2 regions of the Methylomonas sp. MED-D genome follow, and region 1 is predicted to be linked to the other one. Evidence: riboswitches for the same ligand, from Rfam matches in the RefSeq annotation. Region 1 holds a riboswitch; the other holds the start of a gene.
What was found. A riboswitch is a leader RNA that binds a small molecule or an ion and turns the genes downstream of it on or off. The one in region 1 is predicted to bind cyclic di-GMP.
Positions count from the first base shown of each region.

Region 2: linked by a shared signal. The riboswitch ahead of ACQE3E_RS09660 (hypothetical protein) and the one ahead of ACQE3E_RS04575 (hypothetical protein) in region 1 are both predicted to bind cyclic di-GMP.

Region 1 is NZ_CP189965.1:1,031,947-1,036,026, forward strand. It holds gene ACQE3E_RS04565 (non-ribosomal peptide synthetase) at 1-513, shown strand, start outside; gene ACQE3E_RS04570 (ABC transporter permease) at 515-1,522, shown strand; cyclic di-GMP riboswitch class I at 1,944-2,020, shown strand; gene ACQE3E_RS04575 (hypothetical protein) at 2,121-2,891, shown strand; gene ACQE3E_RS04580 (VPLPA-CTERM sorting domain-containing protein) at 3,025-3,810, shown strand; gene ACQE3E_RS04585 (hypothetical protein) at 3,839-4,080, shown strand, end outside.
Region 2 is NZ_CP189965.1:2,178,444-2,182,523, forward strand. It holds gene ACQE3E_RS09655 (PAS domain-containing protein) at 1-654, opposite strand, end outside; cyclic di-GMP riboswitch class I at 1,797-1,874, shown strand; gene ACQE3E_RS09660 (hypothetical protein) at 1,994-2,773, shown strand; gene ACQE3E_RS09665 (TetR/AcrR family transcriptional regulator) at 3,325-3,999, opposite strand.

The DNA.
Region 1 (4,080 bases):
TCCCGTAAATTGTCCGGCGGTCAGCGGCAACGCTTGTTGCTGGGCATCGCCTTGATCAACGATCCCGACATTTTATTTCTGGACGAACCGACCACCGGTCTGGACCCGCAATCGCGCCACAACTTCTGGAGCTTGATTCGGGAGATTAAAACGCGCGGCAAGACCATTGTGCTGACCACGCATTACATGGAGGAAGCGGAGCAGCTTTGCGACGAAATCGCCATCATGGATCAAGGCAGGATTATCGTCCAGGACACGCCACAGAATCTATTGCAGGAGCATTTCGACGGCGTACTGATCCGTTTACCGAGTGCCAGCGGCCTGGCGGACATTCCGGGCTTGCCGTTCGCGGTGACTGCCGGCGCCGAAACGGTCGAGTTCGTCACCGCCAATGTGGAAGCGGCGATCGCCCAATTGACGCGCTTGCATGTCTCGCTGGAAGGCTTGACGGTCGCCACGCCGAATCTGGAAAACCTGTTTCTTAAATTAACCGGCCACTCCTTGAGAAATTGAGATGAAGCATTTTTTGGCATTGCTAAAAGCCCGCAATATCGAATTGATCCGCGACAAAGCCACCTGGATCTGGAATTTCGTGTTTCCGGTGATTTTGATCGTCGGCATAGCGGCGATATTCGACGATCAGGACAGCGCGCTGTTTAAAGTGGGCGTGACCGGCGAGGCTAATTCGCAGATTACCGCGTTTAAGACCACCCAATATCTGCAATTCATCGACTACCCGGAACTGGATAAGGCGTTAGCCAAACTCCAGCATCATCAACTGGATATGGTGGTGCAAGGGGGGGCGGAAAACGGGTATTGGATAAACGACAGTTCCGGGCAGGGCTATCTGCTGGAAAAAGTCCTGCTGGCCGGCGATCCAGCCGCCACCTGGAAAAAGCAAGTGGTTTCCGGGCGGCGGGTACGCTACCTCGATTGGGTTTTGCCCGGCATTTTAGCCATCAACATCATGCACGGCGGTTTGTTCGGAGTCGGATTTACGATCGTCAGGTATCGCAAAAGCGGCGTGCTTAAACGCTTGAAAGCCTCGCCGGTCAACGCTTTTGAGTTCCTGTCGGCGCAAGTCGTCAGCCGGCTGGGGCTGTTGATGCTGGCGGTCGTGCTGCAATTTGTCGCGATGAACGTCTTGTTCGACTTTTTAGTGCAGGGGGCTTATGCCTTGTTGGCGCTGATAGCGGTACTCGGTTCGGTAACTTTGATCAGTCTAGGTTTGTTGATGGCGAGCCGGACCGGTAGCGAGGAGTTGGCCTTGGGCATCCTGAACCTGCTGACCTTGCCGATGATACTGCTGTCCGGGGTTTGGTTTTCGCTGGAAGGCGCACCGGCGCTGTTGCAGAACCTGACGCTGATTTTCCCGCTAACCCACATGCTGCAAGCGGCTCGCGCGGTCATGATCGACGGCGCCGGTTTGGCCGAGATAGCACCGGCGTTGATGAGCCTGGCCGCGATGACGCTGTTGTTTCTAACGACCGCCGCGCTGCGGTTTAAATGGGTGGAAGATTGAGGATCGGTCAATCCATGGAGGTCCGTGCGACTCACCGGGAGCTGGCGCATTCCGCCCGTTGATTCGACGCGGCTTAGGTTTCAATTGTTACAAATACCGGCAAATCGTTTGAATAGGTGATTTCACGCAGTTGCTGAGGCAAATCACGTGGTTTGGGTTTGTTTGGCCGTCGGTAAAAATGTTAGTCGTTGTAAAACAATGACTTTTTAATTGGCCTGGTCTTTGCTGTTAGATCAGCAACTCGGGAAATGACGATAGGTTTATGTCGGCGGGTTTGCGTTTCGCGACGCCCTCTCTAAGCCAGTATCGTTGGGTTTCGAGCCTTGGCGGCTGCCCAATGACGGCATCTTGCGCCGTTCGGAAAAGCCGCCGGAAATCTAGGAAAACCTCGCTCAAGGATTCGGGCGATGCCGCACGGAAGCGGCAATTTCGCCACATCCGCCGCGAGGCGGAGCCGGAAAGCCACGGGTCTTGGAATAAGACGGCCGGGTTGCCTTCGAACTTTGGGCTCTGCAATGGGATGTGACGCGCTTCCATCCGTATCGGGGCCTGGATTTTGCCCATTAAATCAATCTTAGATCGTTTTGTAAGGAAAACAATGAACCTATTAAACAAACACAGTTTGAAAGCGGCCTATGCCGGCGTTCTGGCAATCAGCGTATTCGGCGGCGGTCTGTTAACGGCAGGCGATGCCAACGCGGCCCTCGTTAGCGGCGTCGCGAATATGACCATCGACAATTCAGCATTTACCTCGGCCGTTGGCGGTTCCGAAGGTTGGTATATCGCCAATTTTTGGGACGAGACTTATAACGCAACGCCGATCGATCTGGACACGACCGGCGGTGTTGCTCTCAGTCAGACCGAGACCTTCAGCGTTTCGTTGCCGGTGAACGCCAATGGCACCACCATCAGCTACGGCGCGAGAAAGCAGGAGGCCACGACGATGGATGCCAGCAACACGGCGGCAGGCCAAATCGGCTTGAGCGGTGCATTTCGGATGGAACCCGCCGGTGGCGGCTCCTACCTGAACCCCGGTGATTTTTACCTGAAAAAAGCCGGTGGGACGTGGAATATCTTTACCTACAGCGCCGGTTTTAGTAGCCCCGCGCAAGATCCAGCCTTGTTCCGCTTGGTGAATGCCACCGAGTCGGTAAACGGTAACGGCGAATTATCGCTAAGCGGCGATTTGTATCTTTCCACTTTGGGTTACTCCTGGAATTTGCTGTTTAACGGCAGCACATCGGTCAAAGTGGGTACCTTCAATCTGGCGCCCGCCGCAGTGCCGCTGCCGGCCGGCGTGTGGTTGTTCGGGAGCGGATTGGTTGGCCTGTTAGGCGCTTCCAGAGGTAAATCGGGCTTATCCGCCTAAGCCTACCAGACCGCTCAACCTTCCGTCGCAAAAGGCTGCGGGGCGCTTTGCTTTCCGTTAACGGACGGGGGTAGAGCCTGAACTTGGCCGGTAAGCGACTTATTAGAAACCCAATTTTTTTCAAGGAATACGCATGAAATTTCTATACCTGATCGTGCTGTCGTTAACCCTTGCCGCGACATCCGCGCATGGCGCTACCGTATCCGGAGGTTCGCTGATTATCAATATCGATCGAGACGCTTTCGAGAACGGTATCGATTTGGATAGGACCGCTGCGCCATCCATATACGTCGAGGAATACTACGACGCTTCGCTGGCCTCAAAAACCTTTGAAGAGTTGCGCGATTACAATACGCCCGTCGATCTGACCGATTACGCGGCGAACGAAATTCCGGCCACCGGATTGAAATTTACCGTCAATGGCGCGCATGTGGCTGACAACCCGTCGGGTCGGCACAATAGCGCCACTACCTTCACGTTCGACCCTAACGACATTACCGGCACCGCGTCGGGCTCTATCGGCCTGGCCGGCGGCCTGCGCTATCGAGTGGATGTCACGCCCCCCACTAACCGGGTATTAATGGGCGACATGACGCTGACCTATAATCCCGCGGAAGCGCTAAAAACGCCGGAAAGTTCGGATTGGGTCATTTACAACACCCTCGGCTTTAAAGCGGTGGCTTTCGAGTTGTTTAACGTGGTTTCCGAGATCAACGGAAACGTGCTGTCTTTGAGCGGCGAGTTGGGTTACGGTTGGGGATTCGATCATCTTGGGGCCGGTCCGGCCCGCAATGCTAATGCGCGCATCGGTACCTTCAGCTTTCAAACCTCCGTGGTCCCGCTGCCGGCCGCCGTCTGGATGTTTATGACCGGCTTAATCGGCATGGGCGTGAGCGGTTTTCGCAACAGATCCGCTTGATCGGGATATCAGTTAACAGGAGGTTTCGATGACATGCCATCGCCTTGAAACATCAAAATACTTGACCGTGGTTTCGACGGTTTTCGCGCTGGTCGCCGGCGGATTCGTTACGCAGGCCGATGCCGCGTTGTTAAACGCGAATTCCGGAGGCACCTTCACGATGAATCTGGACCGCGATGCTTTAGCGCTCTCCAACTTCGGCTCGTTGACCCAGCCGGGATACTTTCTGGCGCAATATTTCGACACCATCGAGTCCGACTACACGGTTCG
Region 2 (4,080 bases), 1.1 Mb from region 1:
CATGGCATGAATGATTTTAACGCGATTGAGATCGACTTTATTCTCCTCGGCCATATGCTCCAAAATACCGGAGCGGATAAACCCAACCTCCGCTCTGCCGGCGAGCACTTCTTCAACGACTTTATCCTGCGGCATGCCGGTAAAAACGATATCTTTCGGATTAGGTAAATCTAAGCCCTCCGCCTTAAACAGGTATAGCTGCGCCTGGTAACCCCCCAGCGAATCTTCAAAAACGGCTGCTATTTTGCGGTTTTTAATGTCGGCTAAAGAGTTAATATCCGTATGATCCTGAGTCGTGAATATGATGCCGCCAAAACTACTTAAACTGTAACTAGCTTCGCGATTAATTAAAGTTGCCAGCGGCTGAGTTAAGTTAAATTTATGCGAAAGCAATACATAATGCGAAGGGTTGGTCAACACAAACTCAAAACGGTTTTCTTCTATCGCCCGTACAAGTCCCGGATAATCGAGTACTTTTACCTCAAAATGATAACGTGGAAGCGATTTTGTCAAATATTCGGCCAAGTTATTCCATCTCGCCTGTTCCTGTGGGATGGGCCGAGGGGATAACATCCCGATGGTTACAAGCTCTTCTGCCGAAATAGCGGTGCAAAAAAGCAGTATGCAAAAAAATGAAATGACTTTTGCCGACATATTCTGTTTATAGGTATACGAGAGCTCAAGGAAATTGAATATGTTTATAAGCGTCTAGTAAAAATTTAACCGGAATTCGTGCTCCCAGTCGTCTAAACGCCACCGATTGCGCATAAGCGCTTTTTATCGGTCGTCCGGGCCATGAGCTCATTATTTTGCGCGGTCTACTGTCGAATTTTCCTCAAAAACCCCGGCATTTCCGTTCACCGTCGCATGTTCTAGCTATTTGGCCGCTAATCGGCAACCGCAGATCGGCAGGGAAGGCGAGTGCTTTGATCGCGTCGCGTTCGTCGCGCTTATCCGCCCATCGACCACCGCTTCGATGTTGATGATGTCCAGGCATGTCCCACCAAGGCCAACGAGGAATACGAGGTGAATTCTGTTTTTAACGCCGTCGGTTTGAAGCGGGCCATGACCAGTACGGTTCAAGGAGCCAATGGTAATTGTCCTATATATATCGTTCTGATGACTCATAAGCCTCGGTCAATTTGAACAAACGCCCTGACTGGCATGGCGGAGTATTGGCCTCCGCGATAAAAAAACCTGATCATCATAGTCTTTGCAGATCGAATAGGTGGTTGAATCGATGCCAACACTCGGCTAGATGGCGCGGCGAATCTTTGGACTTGGATCGCCAGAAGCCACACCGTTAGAGGCCGTTTGGTACCTTCAAACGGCGTCCCCGTTGGTCAGTGGCGCTGGGTGATGACAGGCCGTACATTGACAAAGTTTGCGGGTCTTGACCACGTTAAAACGATAACCACCATAACTTGGGTATTGAAAACCGGCGGTCATCGTGCCTGAAATAGGGTTTCGGCGTACTGGGCATCGGTAGTTTACAGCTTCAGAACATCCATCAAATCGAAGCCTTTTTGAAATTGGATCGGGTTCTTCTTAATGTCAGGATCCTGCAGTCGGACTAATACTTTCATCCGACTTATCGGAGACTTCTAAGTTGTTGAGGCTTATCGATAATCAGCTTGGACTATGGCATATGCCGCAACAATTAATTAGAACTGTGTCAAATCCCGTAGAGCGGACGGTCGAATGAATTAACAGGGGTGTTGGGTTTTTAATAAGTACATGAAATTTATAGTGATTGTTCTTTGGTCTTTTTATTGCTTTCCAGTAAGTGCTCTATTTTGAGCGCTAGCCAAACCTGTCGCGAGGCAGGGCCGGAAAGCCACGGGTCTTGTAGGCAAGATAGCCGGGTTGCTGTGTCACGGGTAGGGATGCCGGGAAAGACTGCTTTTGCCTTGAAGAGGGTTAAAGCAAGTGACGCACACACAGTTGAGAAGTTTATCCAGTCAACCCTTCTTTTTTGAAACAAGGTAATTAAATGAATTTGGAAATTAACGCAATACGCAAAACTAAACTCGCGGGATTGGCTATGATGTTGGCCGCCGCGACTCTGGCCCCGCAAACCGCTAGCGCGGCCCTAGTCTCAGGAACAGCGACCATCTCGCTAAACGGTGTTTGGAACTCGGCGTTTCTCGCTTCAGGATGGGCTCCGACGACTTTTTTCGATTCGTCCTTTAATAACACGATGATAAGCGGCTCTCTCGCCGGCGGAACCGCGATTAGCGGCTTTACCGGTGCTTTCGAGGCACCGATTAACACCAATACGACGACGATCGTCATCGGTGGTTTCGGTACCGCCGGCACCATTCAGGCGACGACGATGGATACCAGCAATTCCTCGGTCGGGGTTATCGGCCTTAGCGGCGCCTTCCGGTTTACCGCTCCTTCGCTGTCAACCTATCTGTCGTCCGAGGATTGGACGTTGCAAAAAATCGGCGGTGCATGGAACCTAGTGGACCACTCACCCGGCTTTCCGGACAACACCTTATTCCAACTGGTAAACGTTGTCGATAATCTGGCGACGACCGGCATGCTTGACGGCGACCTGCAGTTTTTGCCTGATCCGGCCCATCAAGCGGGTGGCTTTTCCTACTCGGGCTTTTTGGGTGCTACCGGAGCAAAACTCAGCACGACTATAGGTCATCTGAGCATCGCGCCGGTCGCGGCGGTACCTCTGCCAGCCGCGGCATGGTTGTTTGGCACCGCTTTGTTGAGTTTGTTCGGTATCAACCGCCGCAAAAACAGCATCAGCGCCTAAGTCGTTCATGGAATACGGCGTGGATTTAGCGCTAGATTGCCGCACGATGAGGCTTGCGGTATTCAAGATTAGAATTATTCCAATCGTTCTTGAAATTCATACATTGACTACTGTTGTAGTAGCGGCGTAAACGTTGCGAGAGCACGTCCATGCTTCCCCCTGAGCAGGATTTGGGCCAGGGGGTTGTTTTTTAGCGCTATCCTCCGTTTAAACCTTTTCGAAGATTTCTGATTTGATGGGCCCCTGCTTCAACTAAATGCCACAACCCTGTCAAATCAAACCAACTTAACCCAAATTTTAAGGGTCTCGCGCGGTGTTAGCGGAGAGGCTTTCCACGGCGCCCGACGCAAGATCGTGCCGACATTGCCGAGGCGTTTATATCCAAAAGGACGTATATCGCCAAAATGGTCTACAACCAGACGACTCGGGTAATGCCGGACGGCCCGACGGATAGTGCCTCTAGGCGAATTTATGGTTGGGAGCGTAAGAATGTTTAGCGCCCGCGTTACATCCACCAACAAGCGGCCGTGCCAATCGCCGAGACCCTATGCTTAGTTATTTTGGTCGCGCTCCGGGCCGTACGCTCTCATGAAAACGTCGACGGCGCGTTCGACCACGCCTTCGATCAAATCCGGCGTCAGTTCGTGCAGGATATTCAGCAACCAGGGTTCGAAGATCTCCGACTCCAGCAAACCGTGAAAATGCGCGGCCACCAGCTTCGGATCGGCCGGGCGCAGTCGACCCGCCGCGATGACTTCGCCAAAATACTGCTCTAAATATTTCATGCCTAATCCCGGCCCGCGTTCGTAATACAGACGACCGATTTGGCCCTTGCCGGATTCGGCAACAATCATGCGTTTTAACGCTAGCCGTTGCGGCGTGAAAAACACGCTCAATATTCGCTCGCCAAGCCGCTTTAAGGTGAAGGCTACATCTTCCGACGGTTGAAGCAGGGCGAGGGTCGAGCGAATTTCGTCGGGATCGAAATTGGTTTGTTCGCCGACGTAGATCGAGTGCATCTGATCCAAATGTTGATCTGCGGACGCTTCTATCAATTCCACGAATAATTCGTTTTTGGCACTGAAGTAGCTATACAAAGTTGCTTTCGATACGCCCGCCAGAGCGGCAATGTCCGCCATCGTGGCCCGTTCGAATCCCAATTTCTCGAAGGTGGTTTTTGCCGCATCCAAAATCGCTTGGCGACGCGCCGGGCTTTTCTTTCTCAAGTTCGACTCCTTAACTAGACCAATCGGTATATTTTTGTTTGACAAGCGCGCGGGGTCAAGCCTAATCTTAACTATACCGTT